2 regions of the Halomonas sp. KM072 genome follow, and region 1 is predicted to be linked to the other one. Evidence: predicted binding sites of a transcription regulator. Region 1 holds the regulator's gene; the other holds the start of a gene.
What was found. The regulator PhoB, encoded in region 1, activates phosphate uptake and scavenging genes when phosphate is short. The targets are predictions, from matches to a motif close to TGTCATANNNNTGTCANA.

Region 1 (7,663 bases):
TGCGGGTAGCGTGGCCCTTTCGCTGCTCATGCTCGGCGCTTTGCTGGTACTGCTGACCACCAAAGGGTTAGGTCACTTCTGGCCCGCCGAGCTGGAGGAGGTCACCCTGCACAGCGGCGAAACGGTGATCGGCCAGCCGGTGCGCGAGGTGCCGCTACCCCATGCCCAGGGCATGGAGCGGCTCTATTTTACCGGCAACCGCGACCTCACGGGTGCCAGCTGGCGCTGGCTGGCCGTCGATCAAATCGCCCAGGTCACCACACCCGCTGAGCTGATACGCCTGGAGCGCACCCCCTGGGGCGACTTTCTTGGCCGCCTGGATGCCGTCGAAAGCGAAGGCCAACGGCTTGAAGGGCAGGCGGCCATGGAGTTCGTGCGCCAAGCCCTGATGCTGCCGCCAAACCAGCGCCCCGACGCCCAGCTGTTGCTGGAAGCCAATGGCAGGGTACAGCCCCAGCCGCTGGCGGGGATCACCCGCCTGCAAACCCCCAACGCCATGGCCTGGCACCAAAAGGTGGCAGCCTGGGGCGGGCGCGTGTGGCAGTTCCTCAGTGAGGGGCCGCGTGCGGCCAATACCGGGGGCGGCGTATGGCCGGCCATTTTCGGTACGCTGCTGATGGTGATTCTCATGTCCGTGATCGTCACCCCCTTTGGCGTGCTGGCGGCCATCTACCTCAACGAAATTGCCCACCAGAACCGCCTGACCCATCTGGTGCGTATCGGGGTCCGTAACCTCGCTGGCGTGCCCTCCATCGTATATGGCGTGTTTGGGCTGGGAGTTTTCGTGTACGGCATCGGCGGTTCCATCGACAGCTGGTTCTTCGAAGACGAACTGCCATCACCGACCTTTGGTACCGGCGGGCTGCTGTGGGCATCGCTGACCCTGGCACTGCTGACCCTGCCGGTGGTGATCGTGGCTACGGAAGAGGGCCTGGCACGCATTCCCGATGCCCAACGTGAAGGGGCCGTGGCGCTGGGGGCGACCCGCCTGGAGATGCTCACGCGCATCGTGCTGCCCATGGCCATGCCCGCCATGCTGACCGGGGTGATTCTGGCCGTGGCGCGGGCCGCTGGCGAAGTGGCCCCGTTGATGCTGGTGGGCGTCGCCAAGCTGGCTCCGCAAATGCCCCTGGACGGCGAGTTTCCCTACCTGCATCTCGAACGCAAGTTCATGCACCTCGGCTATCATCTATTTGATACGGCCTTCCACGGTGAAGACGTACAGGCCTCGATCCCCCTGGTGTTTGCCACCGCACTCCTGCTGGTGCTGATTGTGCTGGTGCTTAATCTAACTGCCATATTTCTGCGTCATTATCTGAGGCGTCAACGAGGAAACGAATGCTAGCGTTATCATCCGCCAACACTGCTCAACCGCCGGTGACGCGCTTCTCAGCCGACGCCCGGTGCCTGAGCATCCACCAGTTCAACCTCGCTTATGCGGGGAAACCGGCGTTGCGTGACCTGACGCTCGACGTACCTCGTCACCGGGTGACCGCGTTCATCGGCCCCTCGGGCTGCGGAAAGTCCACGCTGCTACGGGCAATCAATCGGCTTCACGACTTGAACGAATCCGTGACCCACGACGGCCATATCTACCTGGAAGAGCAGGACATTCATGCGCCACGCATGAACGTGACCGAACTCAGACGGCGGGTAGGGATGGTGTTTCAGACGCCCAACCCGTTCCCGATGTCGATCTACGAAAACGTGGCCTTTGGCCTGCGCCTGCAAGGGCGCCTGCCCAAACGCAAACGCGACGACATCATCGAGTGGGCGCTGACATCGGCCGCTCTGTGGGATGAGGTCAAGGACCGCCTGCACCGTTCGGCCTGGCAGCTCTCCGGCGGGCAACAGCAGCGCCTGGTGATTGCCCGGACGCTGGCCGTTCAGCCGGATGTCCTGCTGCTGGACGAGCCCGCCTCGGCCCTCGACCCTATTTCGACCCTCAAGATCGAGGAGTTGATACGCAACCTGAAGTCCCAGCTCACCCTGGTGCTGGTGACTCACAATATGCAGCAGGCCGCGCGGGTTTCCGACTACACGGCCTTTTTGCAAAACGGTGAACTGATCGAATATGGGCCCACGGATCAAGTGTTCACCAACCCGCGTCTACAACGCACCGAAAACTACATTACCGGCCGCATGACCTAGGCCCCATCGACGATACGTCAGGAGTGCTCAATGGATATCACGAGCGAGACACACAGCCAACACATCTCTCGCCAGTTCAACCAGGAGCTGGAAGAGCTGAAGACCCACCTGATGGCCATGGGCGGTCTGGTGGAAAAGCAGGTGCAGGATGCGGTGCACGCCCTGCTGGAGGGCGACAGCCGCCTGGCGGAAAAAGTGCGCGACAACGACCGTCAGGTCAACGACCTGCAGCTGCAAATCGACGACGAATGCACCCGGGTGCTGGCTCGCCGTCAGCCGGCGGCATCGGACCTGCGGCTGGTGCTCGCGGTCATCCGTGCCACCTCGGACCTGGAGCGAATCGGCGACGAAGCCAGCAAGATTGCCCGCAATGCGCTGTTGTTAAGTGAAAATAGCGGTGGCATTCGCGGTCTGGTAGAAGTTCGCCATATCAGCGAGCACGTGCGCAAGATGCTGCGTGACGCCTTGACCGCCTTCGCCCGCTTCGATACCGAGCTGGCCATGCAGGTCGTTCGCGAAGACGAATCGGTAGACGACGAGTACGGCAGCGCCATGCGCTCGCTGATGACCTTCATGATGGAAGACTCGCGCTCCATCAGTTCGGTGCTGAGCATCATGTGGGTACTGCGCGCCCTGGAACGGGTGGGCGACCACGCCAACAACCTGGCGGAATACGTGGTGTACCTGGTGAAAGGCCTGGATATTCGCCACAGCGATCCCAGTACCCTGGAACAGAAGGTCATGAAAAAATCTTGACCTGCCCGCCAAACCCTCCTGCAATACGCCCAGATAATCATCTGGGCGTTTTTTAGGGAGTAATGTCGCGTGAATGCACTCAACGCGTTGGGTCAAGGCACCCGCCTGGTGTATCAGCCCGGGCTAAGGCGCTATGTCTTTCTACCCATTCTGGTCAATCTGCTCGTGTATACGGGTATGGTTTACGTGGTCTTCACACGTTTTTCGGGCTGGCTGGAGAGCAGCATGGCCATGGTGCCTGGCTGGCTGGAGTGGTTGTCGTGGCTCATCTGGCCGCTATTCTTCATCAGCTTGCTGGTGGTGATCTTTTTTAGCTTCACCCTGGTGACTCACCTGATCGCAGCGCCTTTCTATGGGTTTCTGGCGGCTCAGGTAGAGCGCCAGGCCACCGGGCGTGAGCCTCTGGATGACCGAGGGCTGGTCAAAACGGCGCTGGACGCTGTGGGACGAGAGCTGGTCAAGCTGAGCTATATCCTGCCGCGCATGGCTGTGCTGTTCCTGTTCAGTTGGATTCCCGGCTTGAACGTCTTCGCGCCTCCCTTATGGGCGCTCTTTTCTGCCTGGGTCATGGCCATTACCTATCTGGATTACCCGATGGATAACAACAAAGTGTCGTTCAAGGACATGCGCAGCAGGCTTTCACGGCGCTGGTGGCCGAGCATGACATATGGCGGGCTGGTCATGCTCATCACCTGGATCCCCTTGGCCAACCTGTTCCTGATTCCAGGCGCCGTCGCAGGCGCCGTCCTCATGTGGGACCGCCACTATCGTGGCACACCGGACACACGGGATAAGGCGGCAGGCTCGGCGCTCTGAATCAGAGCCACTCATCAAAGGGCCGCCCATATAGCAGGCACAAAAAATTAGACCCCGCTAGGCGGGGTCTCGACCACTCTTACTTGTGAACGATACTGACTGCTGGCTTCCTATCCGTTTGCGGGACTCCAACCTTGGAATTTACCCTGACCAGTGTCTTGACCGTTTTCTGATTCATCCGTGAATCGATGAGCATCCTTGCTATGGGACATCCTTGCCCCTTGTTTGCTCAACCCTAAGCGTAAGAGTTTTTTCCAGCTTTGCAAAGAATTGTTACTTAACTACCGCTGTTTTCTTCAACTACGTCTTCTGGGGTGTACTCGGCACCACCACTCATGTTGGTGGAGTCCGGCTCATCCACGACGTCGGGGCCTTGAGTGCCGTGATCCGTCGTCAGGTCTTCGGTGTCATAGCTGCCGGGCTCGGCTGTGCCAGACTGTGTGTTCATGGGCTCATCTTCGACGGTTACATCCTGATTCTGGTCGATGGATGAGTGATCCGTGGTGTCTGCAAAAGCCAGTGGGCTTGCCATCAGGCCAAAAGAAACACCTAAAATACCAGCTTTCTTGAGTAGTTCCTTGGACATCATATTCCGCCTCCTCGATCGCTGTTGATACCGCATAGTTAAGGAAGAGTGACTTCATGTCTTACCAGTTCCTGCGGTAATCTTCCTTGCCTAGAATATTGCATACGTTGTGCCACGCATGCCAAAAATCAAAAAAATTATTTATTATCAATAATTTAAAAAAACAAGGATGGTATAAAGCATGGGCTCAGGGGGTCATGACCACGCCTTTGAGGTGGTTAAAAATGACACATGAGTGATGTGTGACCAGAGTTCTATGCCAATATGGCACACTTATACAGGGGTTGTGCAGGAAGCGGATAAGGAGGAGCGCAAAGCGTCATCGAGCCCTCAAGCCGAGCCGCTGACTCGCTTGGCAGGGAAGACACAGCGAAAGGATGCCCCCTCGCCAGGATGTGACTCTATGTTGAGCTGGGCCTCGTGGCGCAGCAGCACGTGCTTCACGATGGCCAGGCCCAGACCCGTCCCTCCTGTTGCCGTACTACGCCCTTTATCCACTCGATAGAAGCGCTCGGTCAGGCGGGGGATATGCACCGGATCAATGCCATCGCCATCATCCTCGACCTCGATACACCCGCTGCCGTTGGCGGCCACCGACCAGCGCAACGTGATCTGACTGCCTTCTGGGGTATAGCGCACGGCATTGAAGGCTAGATTGGAAATGGCGCTGCGCAGCTCCTGCTCGCTGCCGATCAAGCCAGCGTCGCTCTCCAGAATGACCTGCACACTGTGCTGCTGCCTGGAGAGCGCCAGGGCGTCTCGGCGAATGCTGTCGAGCATGGGGCCTACGGCCAGCGTCTGGTGATCATCGCCTCCCTGGTCGATTTCCAGCCGTGACAGCAGCAGCAGGTCGTTGACCAGATTCTGCATTCGTCGCGTCTGCTCCTCCATCTGTACGATCCCTTTACCCAGGCGGGGAGGCAGCAGCTCCTTGAGGTCGCCGTAGGTTTCCAGATAGCCCGACAGCACGGTCAGCGGAGTGCGCAGTTCATGGGAGACGTTGGCGACGAAGTCACGCCGCATCTGCTCCAGGCGATGCAAGCGCGTGATATCACGGGCCATGACCAGCCGCTCGTCATCGCCGTAGAGGGTGATCTGATACTGGAGGATGCGCCGCTCGTCGATCGGCGAGGTCAGCGTCAGCGGCTCGCTGTAGTCGCGGGCATTGAAGTAGCTGATGAAGCGAGGGTCGCGCAGCAGGTTGGTGATGTGCTGGCCACGATCGTGGGCGGTTTGCAGCCCCAGCATGTCGGTGGCCGCGCTGTTCCACCACTCCAGGTCGCCGTGGCGGTCCAGCATCACCACGCTATCGCGCATGGCTTCGGAGGACTCCTGGATTCTCGCCAGCGTCGCCCGTAAACGACTTTGGGTAATGCGCTGGCTTTTCTGGTAGCGATAGAGGCGGTCGAACAGCTCCCCCCACATGCCCTTCGCCGCCGGGGGCTCATCGTGGGGGTGAAGCGTCAGCCAAAGGAAGAGCGCTCGAAACTGGCGCAGATGATAGACCAGACAAAACAGCAGCCCCGCCGCCAGCCCGGCGCCAGGGTAATCCACCAGCCATCCCAGGCAGAGGCCCAACAGGGCCAGCCAGATGATGCGCCAGATCTCACGGCTCCACAGGCGCACGCTTACACTCGCGCAGAGAACCGGTACCCAGTACCGCGCACCGTTTGAATCAGATTTTGATGAGGCTCGCCCAGCGCTTTACGAAGACGACGAATATGCACGTCCACCGTGCGCTCTTCCACGTAGACGTTGCCACCCCATACCTGGTCAAGCAATTGGCTGCGCGTGTAGGCGCGCTCCTGATGGGTCATGAAAAACTGCAGCAGACGATACTCGGTAGGCCCCATTTCCAGCGCCTTGCCATGGGCGCTGACCCGGTGGCTCACCGGGTCCAACAGCAGACCATTGATTTCGATGGGGTCTTCCACGCCACGCGGCGTGGCACGGCGCAGCACGGCCTTCAGGCGGGCCACCAGCTCACGGGGGGAAAAGGGCTTGGTGATATAGTCGTCGGCACCCGCTTCCAGGCCCTGGATCTTGTTGTCCTCTTCGCCCTTGGCCGTCAGCATGATGATCGGCAGCTCGGCGGTGGCTTCTTCGCGCTTCAGCCGACGGGCCAGCTCGATGCCGCTGGTGCCCGGCATCATCCAGTCCAGCAGCAACAAGTCAGGCTGGTGGTCGACGACCATGGCGTGGGCATCCTGGGCGTTGTCCGCTTCAAGCACGCGATAGTCAGCCATCTCCAGCGCCACGGCGATCATTTCGCGGATCGGCGCCTCATCATCGACGATCAGTACGGTCTTGGCGGTCATTCCAGGGCCTCACGGTGCTCTATTCAGGAAGGTTCAATGACATGCGTGTGACGATAACACCATGACTTGATGACAGTTCCATGACACCCAGTCAATTTAGCCCGCTACCGGCCACCAGCTCAAGGCAATACCTGCAAAGACCAGCAGACCCGACCAGTGGTTGTTCAGGAAGGCCTGAAAACAGCGGTCTCGATCGCGCCCGACGATCAGCCACTGCTGGTACACGAACGTCGCCGCCATGCCCAGCAACCCCAGCCAGAAAAAGCCCCCTAGCCCAACGCGCAGCGCGACCCAGCTCAGCAGGGCCAGCACGCTTGCCTGCAGCACTCCGATGATCAGCCGGTCAGCACGGCCAAACAGCACGGCGGTCGACTTGATACCGATTTTCAGATCATCGTCACGGTCGACCATGGCGTACTGGGTATCGTAGGCAACGGTCCACAGCAGGTTGGCACTGAACAGCAGCCAGGCTTCCAGAGGCACGTGGCCCAATACCGCGCCAAACGCCATGGGAATGGCCCAGGAAAAGGCCGCGCCCAGCACCACCTGCGGGAAGTGGGTGTAGCGCTTCATGAACGGATACACGAAAGCCAGCAGCACGCCGCCCACCGACAGCAGCACGGTGAACCAGTTAGTCAGCAGCACCAAAATGAAGGCAGCGGCGACCAGCGCCACGAACAGCAGCTGGGCTTCGGTTTCGCTGATGCGTCCCGTGGCCATGGGGCGCTGGCGAGTACGCTTGACGTGGCCATCCACATGGCGGTCGGCATAGTCGTTCACCACGCAGCCCGCAGCCCGCATCACGTAGACACCGGCAATGAAGATGATCAGCACGGAGCGACCCGGCACCCCTTCTGCAGCCACCCACAGCGCCCAGAGCGTCGGCCACATGAGCAGCCAGGTACCAATGGGCCGATCCAGGCGCATCAGCTGAAGAAAGTCTGCCAGCCGGGCCCAACCCGTTGGCCGCAATAGAGAACGGTCCATGCTCATGCTTACCTCGTGAAAGAAACTCCAGAATAGCCTAGCGCGAGGG
Region 2 (7,663 bases), 830 kb from region 1:
AAAACTTTTCAGCCAGACCAAGTTCAGCATGGAGTTGTCTCAGTGATAGTGGGCGAATTAGCCGCATCCTGAGGGCGTTCTCCTTGTAACGCTTGCAGAATATTGTCGGCAGCACGCTGTTCAATCATCAGCCGCACATCCTCGACGGCAGAGCCAATGTGTGCCGTGAATAGTGTGTTGGGATGTGCTCGCAAAGTGGGGCAAATCTCTTGCGGACGATCCTCTCGAGCCCAATCTTCCATTTCAAAAACATCCGCTGCGTAGCCGCCCAACTGCCCTGACTCCAATGCTTCCAAAACGGCAGCTTCCTGCACTACAGAACCCCTGCATGGGTTGATCAAAAAGGCGCCTGGTTTCATCAGGGCCAAGCGCGCAGCGTTCATGGTATGCAGCGTTTGTTTATTGAGCGGCAGGGCCAAAATGACAATGTCGGCTTGCCCGAGCAGCTCTTCAAGCGACTTGCGCGCCACGCCGAGCGTTTCCTCCTCCGCAGCGGGCAAGGCGTCTGGCTGAGAATACAGTAAGGTGGCCCCCCAGCCTTTGAACCGCGTTGCCACAGCCTTGCCGATGGGGCCCATGCCGACGATACCCACAGTAGCGTCTGCAATACCAAGCCCATAGAACGTTGGCTGCCACCCCCTGAACTGGCCAGAACGAACGTACTCGTCGGCCGCCCGAACATGTCGGATTAGGCTAATGGTTAGCCCTATGGTGAGCTCAGCCGTTGGCACTGTCAGCAAATCCGGTACGAAGGTCAGCCAAACGCCATGACGTGTACAGGCCTCTACATCGAAATTATCGTATCCCTTCAAAGCGGCGCCAATGACTTTCAGCTTGGGGCAGCCAGCTAGAAATTCCTCGCTGACCTGGTCCGGCATAAACACCATCATGCCATCTGCGGTTGCCGCGCGGGCCTTTACCTCGGCGGCGGGCAAGGTAGTGTCTGACTGGTTGGTGATTAATTCACAGCTCTGTTCCAGCCTTTCCAGCACACTGTTATGTACCCGGTGGGTAATGAAAACCCTTGGTTTCATTTGATTTCCTTACTTGAATTTCTTACGAAGATGGCCGCTAAGGCTATCCACCATTGTCACCATAACGAGTATGACAATCAGGATGGCGCTGACTTCCTGGTACTGCATGATGCGTAAAGAGCCCATTAGCTCGAAGCCGATCCCGCCGGCCCCCACCATGCCCATGACCGTCGAGGCGCGAAAATTGTATTCCCAGCGATAGATGGAGACATCGGCAAACTGAGGAAGAACCTGCGGCAGCACCGCGTGCCAGTGAACCTGTAAGCGAGTCGCGCCAGCGGCATTGGCGGCTTCCACTGGGTCTGGGTCGACATGCTCAATCGCTTCGGCAAAGAATTTACCCACCATCCCAATGGAATGAAGGCCGAGCGCTAGCACGCCCGGCAAGGCGCCAAAACCCACTGCAGCAACGAAGATAATGCCCATAATCAACTCGGGCACCGAGCGCAGAGCATTTAGCAACGTGCGGGTTACGTGGAAGACCACGGGGTGGGGCGAGGTATTGCGAGCAGCCAGGAACGCCAGGGGCACGGAAGCGGTAACCGCTATCGCCGTACCGGCAATGCTCATGGCGAGGGTATCGACCAGCGGCGCTATCCAATCCATGGCGTTGGTGAAGTCAGGGGGTAGCGATTCACCCAGCAGGGTAGCGATGGCAGGAACCCCGTTGGCCAGGGTGAGAAAATCCAGCAGGTCCACGTACCAACTCGCCAGGAGAACCACTGCCAGCACCGAACCCGCCTGGAAGAGCTTGCTCCTCCAGCCGCGCGCGTGTTCGTCCAATACGGCGTCGGGAGAAAGCGATGAAAGATCTGGCGGCACTATTTTGGAATGATTCATAATGCCCCCTTACATCTTGGAGAAATCAAGATTGAGCAGGCTTCCCATTTCCCGGATCACATCGTAATCGGAGTCAGTGATAACGGCGAAACCTTCGGCTTTCAGGTTGCTCAGGATTTCTTCATCATCAATGCTAATGAAAGCGTCTTGTATCTCCTGCTTGAGTTCCGGGCTCAAGTTGGAACGCATCGCCCAGGGGTACTGCGGATACTCCCCACTGTGACCCAACACCCTAACCTTGCTGCGATCTATCAGGCCGCGGTCCATCACATGTTCAAAGATCACTTCCGATAGTCCCCCTGCATCTGCATTCCCATTGGCAACGTTCACCGCCACGGCATCATGGGAGCCAACAAAATGGGCTTCATAATCCTCTCCTGCTTCTAGTCCCGCCGATTCAAGCAGCACGGTTTTGGGAATCAGGTGGCTTGAAGTGGAGGCTCGGTCGCCATAGGCCATCTTCATGCCCTCGATATCGGCATAAGACTCAACGCCGGAATCGACATTGGCAATAATGATGGAGCGATAGGTGGGCTTGCCATCCACAATCATGGCCGCAAAGGCTTCGATCTCGCTTTTGCTTTTTGCCATTACATAGGAGAGGGGCCCGAAGTAGGCGAGGTCGATGCGACCAAAACGCATGGCTTCGATCATGGAGGAGTAATCTGTAGTGACAATTAGCTCAATTTCTTTGCCAAGCGTGCTTTCAAGATAGTCTTTCAATGGCTGGTTGCGTTTGATCAGTTCAGAAGCGTTTTCATCAGGGAGCAGTGCGACTTTTAACAGGTCTGGGTTTGGATCAGGATCCGCAGCTAAGGCCGACACGGTCATTCCAGCCATAAGACAGATAGCGAAGAAAAAGCTGAATAGCGGTTTCATTGTGCAATCTCCAGTTTTATCGAAGGGGTATTCGCGGATTGAGGGGTGGGGTTGGTGGTTTCATCGGCTTCGGGCAAAACCCCTGGCGCACCGTGGTAAATCTCATCCAGGTGGCATTGCTGTAACTGTGCCGGGGCTGCATCGAAAACGATTTGGGCATTCGCTAGTCCAATAATGCGGTCAGCAAACCGCTGGGCATATTCCAGCTGGTGCAGTGAAATGATGGCGGTAATACCATCTTCACGGCATATGTCTCGCAGTAACGTAAGCACTCGCTCAGAGGTTGCCGGGTCAAGGCTGGCCACTGGCTCGTCCGCCAGGATCATGGCGGGCTGCTGCGCCAAGGCACGCGCAATGCCCACGCGTTGCTGCTGCCCTCCGGACAGCTGATCGACCCTGGTAAGCGCCTTCTCAGCCAGGCCTACGCGATCCAGGCAGTGCAGGGCAAGCTCCTGTTCCTGCCTGGGTAGCGGAAACAAACTGCGCCAGGTGCTGTGGTAAGCAAGCCGACCCATCAGCACATTCTGGAGCGCCGTGTGGCGTTCAATGAGCTGATGGTGCTGGAAAACCATGGCGGTTTTGCACCGATGGCGGCGTACCGTAGTAATGGATTCGAGCGCACCTAGTTCAGCCGAGATCACTTTGCCGGTGCTGGGCCGCACCAAGTGGTTAAGGGAGCGCAGTAACGTAGATTTACCTGCACCGGAAAGACCGAGTAGAACCGTAAACTCGCCTTTGTGGAAATCAACGGTGGTGGGTCGGAGTGCGAGAACATTCCCAGGATATGTCACCCCCATTTTCTCGATGCGGAGCATTAAGTCAGAGGATTGAACAGGCTCCATTGGATCACCTTTTGCAATGTATGAGCTCACTTGATTGTGACTCACAATGCAACGTTAGCGCTCCTAGGTGACAAAGCTGTGTCATGCAGATGATAAGTTAATGACCATCAAAGGGGGCGGGTAGCATGTAATGACATAAGAAATTGGCGCTTTATAAGTTAAAAAAATTTAATGTTTCTGTGTGCGTGCCGATAATGCATTTTGCTTGGTATCAAGATGCGTTGGGTCTAAACGCTTGAAGTTACCGAGATGGCTTCCTCCTGCCCAATGCAACGCGCTGCGGGCTTTCACGAGATCCCCCCATGCTACTTCTGAATCGAAGCGTTAAACTGCGGCTTGCCGTGAGTTTAGGCGCGTGCATCTTGATGTTAATTGTTGTCGGTATTATCGGTCTCTACAGTCTCAGCAAAACCAACGATGCCCTCAACAGTACTTATGAGGGGAACGTACTCACCTTGGGTGATCTTATTAACCCGGCATCCAAATAGCTATGCTATAATGCCGGCATGAACAGAGAAGATGCTCGCACACTCCATCCCGCCGCTCAGGAAGAAAAGCGAAAACTTGCGGTTCGCCTTTCCAAGCGTGGGATGAAGAACAAAGAGATCGCCAAGGAGGTTGGCGTTCACCCCCTCACCGTCGGCCGGTGGCTTACGAAATACCGTGAAGGCGGTCTAAAGGCCTTGCTCGCCCAGGTTCGTGGGCGAAGAGAGGGCTCTGGCCGCCAGCTCACCCCTGATGAAGAAAGTCGACTCCAGGCCATGTTGGTCGACAAGACACCTGACCAGTTGAAGCTTCAGTATGCCCTGTGGACACGCAAGGCCGTACAGGAGTTGATCAAGCTGGAAACCGGGAAGTGGGTGCCAATTCGCACCATTGGCGAATATCTGAAACGCTGGGGGTTCACTGTTCAGAAGCCCAAGAAGCAGGCCTATGAGCAGCGTCCAGCCGAAGTAAAGCGCTGGCTGGAGGAGGACTACCCAACCATTCATGCCCGAGCCAAGGCCGAAGATGCCGAGATTTACTGGGGCGATGAGACCGGGTTGCGTAGCGATAGCCAGCATGTGCGTGGCTACTCACCTCAAGGCGTCACCCCCATCCTCCGGCTCAATGCGAGAAGAGCGACGATCAATCTCATTTCCGCCGTCACTAACCAGGGCAAGGTACGGTTCCGGTTTTTCGACGGCACCATGAATGCGCAAATTCTGATCGACTTCATGAAGCGCTTGATTCGTGATGCCAAGCGGAAGGTCTTCCTGATCCTGGACAACCTCAAGGTCCATCACGCCAAGATCGTCAAGGCCTGGCTGGCGGAGCATCGGGATGAGATTGAAGTGTTCTACCTTCCACCCTACTCGCCGGAATTGAACCCCGATGAGTATCTGAACTGCGACCTCAAAGCCGGCGTGCATAGCGGTACTCCGGCGCGCAGCAGAGACCAGCTGAAGAGGAAGGCGATGTCTCACCTTCGGAAGCTTCAGAAGCTCCCGAGGCGAGTCGCGAAATACTTCAAAGCCCCGTCAATTCGATACGCCGCATCATAGCTATTTTATTGCCGGGTTAATATTAAGGTCAACCAAGCACTGCTCGGCAACCGGGTTAAGATAACGGCAGAGCAGCGCGATCGAACCCCGGCATCTGCTATAACAACGAAACAAGAGGTTGCGGAAAACGATGCCATTATCGACGCCGCCTGGAATGATTACTTCCCTGAGCGTGTTTCTGGTGATCAAGAGCGTGCGGTAGCCGAAAGCTTTATCGTGTCGCTAGCCAGTCTGCGTGCCGGTATTGACGATATCAACGCGGCAATGATTGGCAATGATTATGACGCCGCCAGAGAGATAGCCACCACCACGCTACGTGCTGAATACCCTAAAGTGCTCACGGCGATTCAGGGCCTTATCGACCTTAACAGCGCCCAAGCCGCCGCCAATAACCAGCAGTCATCAAGCGACTATATTTGGACGCGCAACTTCGTTATAGGCGTTATGGTGGCGGCGATCATCTTCGGCGTTCTGCTCTCAATATGGTTGATTCGCGGCATCATGACACCGCTGGGCAAGGCACAAGCACTCGCCAACGCCATGGCTGAAGGCAGGCTCGATAACGACGTCGACGCTTCAGCCAAGGATGAGTTTGGTGTGATGCTCAGAGCGTTAAAGAGCATGGAAACCAAGTTCTCGCAGGTGGTCATGTCCGTGCGTAATAACGCCGAGTCCGTGAATGTGGCCGCCGACGAAATCGTGCTAGGCACTGACGACCTCAGCCGCCGGACGCAGGAGCAGGCCTCTAGCATCGAGCAGACTGCGGCATCGATGGACGAAATCACCTCCACCGTGCGCCAGAACGCCGACAACGCATCTGAAGCCGACAAGCTCGTGCACGATGTTAACCAGCAAGCTAATGCCGGGGGCGAGATCGCAGGTCAAGCCATCAAGGCAATGGAAGGTATCAACGCCTCAAGCCGCAAGATTGCTGGTATCGTCGGCTTGATCGATGAAATCGCCTTCCAGACCAATTTGCTGGCGCTGAACGCCTCGGTAGAAGCCGCCCGCGCGGGCGAGCAGGGTCGCGGCTTTGCGGTAGTGGCGAACGAAGTACGCAACCTGGCAGGGCGCAGTGCTGATGCCGCCAAAGATATCAAAAAGCTCGTTGAGGAAAGTATCGGCCAAGTCGACAACGGCTCAAGCCTGGTCAACCGAGCTGGCAAATCGCTCGAAGATATCGTTCATGGCGTTAAGCGCGTCTCGGTGTTGATGGGTGAGATTGCCACCGCCAGCCGCGAGCAGTCCCAAGGTATCGAGCAGGTAAACACCGCCGTCTCGCAAATGGACAGTGTCACCCAGCAGAACGCGAGCTTGGTGGAAGAGTCCAGTGCGGCAGGGCGTTCACTGCAAAGCCAGGCAGAGGCGTTGTTGAAGGAAGTATCGTTCTTTAGGGGAGCGACCACCGGCCAAAGCCAACGTGCGCTACCCGCTGCGCCAAGAGCGCGTGACAGTCAGCCGCGGGCCAACAAAGGCTTGCCGACTCACGTGATTGGTGGCAAGCAAGACACCGAGAAATGGACTTCTTTCTAATCGCTAGCCATTATGAAAAGCGCCCTCAGGGCGCTTTTTTTATGAGCAATCAGCTAACACCTAATTGCTCATCAACTGTGCAATGATGGCCTATCGATAGTGAACGCCACCAAGGGGCCGTCATGAAAAAGCTCTTTTCACTGATGATTGTGCTGGTGTTGGCGGGCTGCGCCGCCATGGAGCCGCATACGGAGCGTGACGTCCAGCGCGACGCCGGTCTGGCCATCCAGGAGATCTACGAGCAGGCGCTGCCGACGCTGTCCGATGACAAGCAGCGCCACTTTGCTCAGCGGCTTTACCGCCTGACTGGCGAGCAGCGCTGGCGGGCCCTCAATCACGCCTACGGCGAGCGACTACTGGCGCGACTCGAGGAGGACATCGTCGGCCTGGCTGAGCCCGGGTACGCGGCTGCCCGCAGCCGGGCGATCGTTGCCGACTATTCGCAGCGCACGGCCAAGCAGCGTGCCCGGCGCGCTATGCTGGGTGAGTGGGAGGAGATCGCCTTCGCCCGGGGGCTGCTGTTCAGGCTGGTCCAGGCCGAGTACCACGGCCTGCTGCCAGCCATTGAGGATCACGAACGGGCGCTGGGCTACCAGGCAGAAGTTGACTGGGCGGCCTTCCTGACCGACCCCGCGGTGATCGGGATCTATGCCGCTCAGGTGGCCAACTATAAGTACTTCCTGCACCAGCTCGGCGTGATGGACCTGCGCCGGGAGGTGGAAGAAGCCTTCCGACGCCACTACCCGCCTGATCGAGTCGCCGGGCTCGACGACGCCGAGTACCGTAACTGGCTCTATGGCCTGACCCACTTCGTCATCGCTGACAGTCGCTACTACCAGCGGAAGGTGGACCCGGAGGTGCACGCCTGGGTGCTGGAAGCGCTGGAACGGGAGACGGTCGGCATCATGGCCCGCGCCACGGCCGACATCCAGGCCGAGGTGGCATTGGCCTTCCTGCTGGCTGGCCGCGAGGACCACCCGTTGGTGGGACG

Region 2: phnC (phosphonate ABC transporter ATP-binding protein) is a predicted target of PhoB. The motif match lies at 3,662-3,679, and genes of this name have one in related genera.

Annotation. Positions count from the first base shown of each region.
Region 1 is NZ_CP136132.1:3,197,138-3,204,800, forward strand. Features, by position in the region: gene pstA (PstA family ABC transporter permease) at 1-1,345, shown strand, start outside; gene pstB (phosphate ABC transporter ATP-binding protein PstB) at 1,339-2,151, shown strand; gene phoU (phosphate signaling complex protein PhoU) at 2,182-2,907, shown strand; gene cysZ (sulfate transporter CysZ) at 2,977-3,723, shown strand; gene RVM26_RS15150 (hypothetical protein) at 4,001-4,312, opposite strand; gene phoR (phosphate regulon sensor histidine kinase PhoR) at 4,640-5,935, opposite strand; gene phoB (phosphate regulon transcriptional regulator PhoB) at 5,938-6,627, opposite strand; gene ubiA (4-hydroxybenzoate octaprenyltransferase) at 6,724-7,614, opposite strand; gene RVM26_RS15170 (chorismate--pyruvate lyase family protein) at 7,652-7,663, opposite strand, start outside.
Region 2 is NZ_CP136132.1:2,369,988-2,377,650, forward strand. Features, by position in the region: gene RVM26_RS11205 (LysR family transcriptional regulator) at 1-30, opposite strand, end outside; gene RVM26_RS11210 (phosphonate dehydrogenase) at 24-1,034, opposite strand; gene phnE (phosphonate ABC transporter, permease protein PhnE) at 1,044-1,874, opposite strand; gene phnD (phosphate/phosphite/phosphonate ABC transporter substrate-binding protein) at 1,884-2,753, opposite strand; gene phnC (phosphonate ABC transporter ATP-binding protein) at 2,750-3,595, opposite strand; gene RVM26_RS11230 (MCP four helix bundle domain-containing protein) at 3,898-4,083, shown strand; gene RVM26_RS11235 (IS630 family transposase) at 4,102-5,139, shown strand; gene RVM26_RS11240 (methyl-accepting chemotaxis protein) at 5,179-6,672, shown strand; gene RVM26_RS11245 (DUF3541 domain-containing protein) at 6,795-7,663, shown strand, end outside.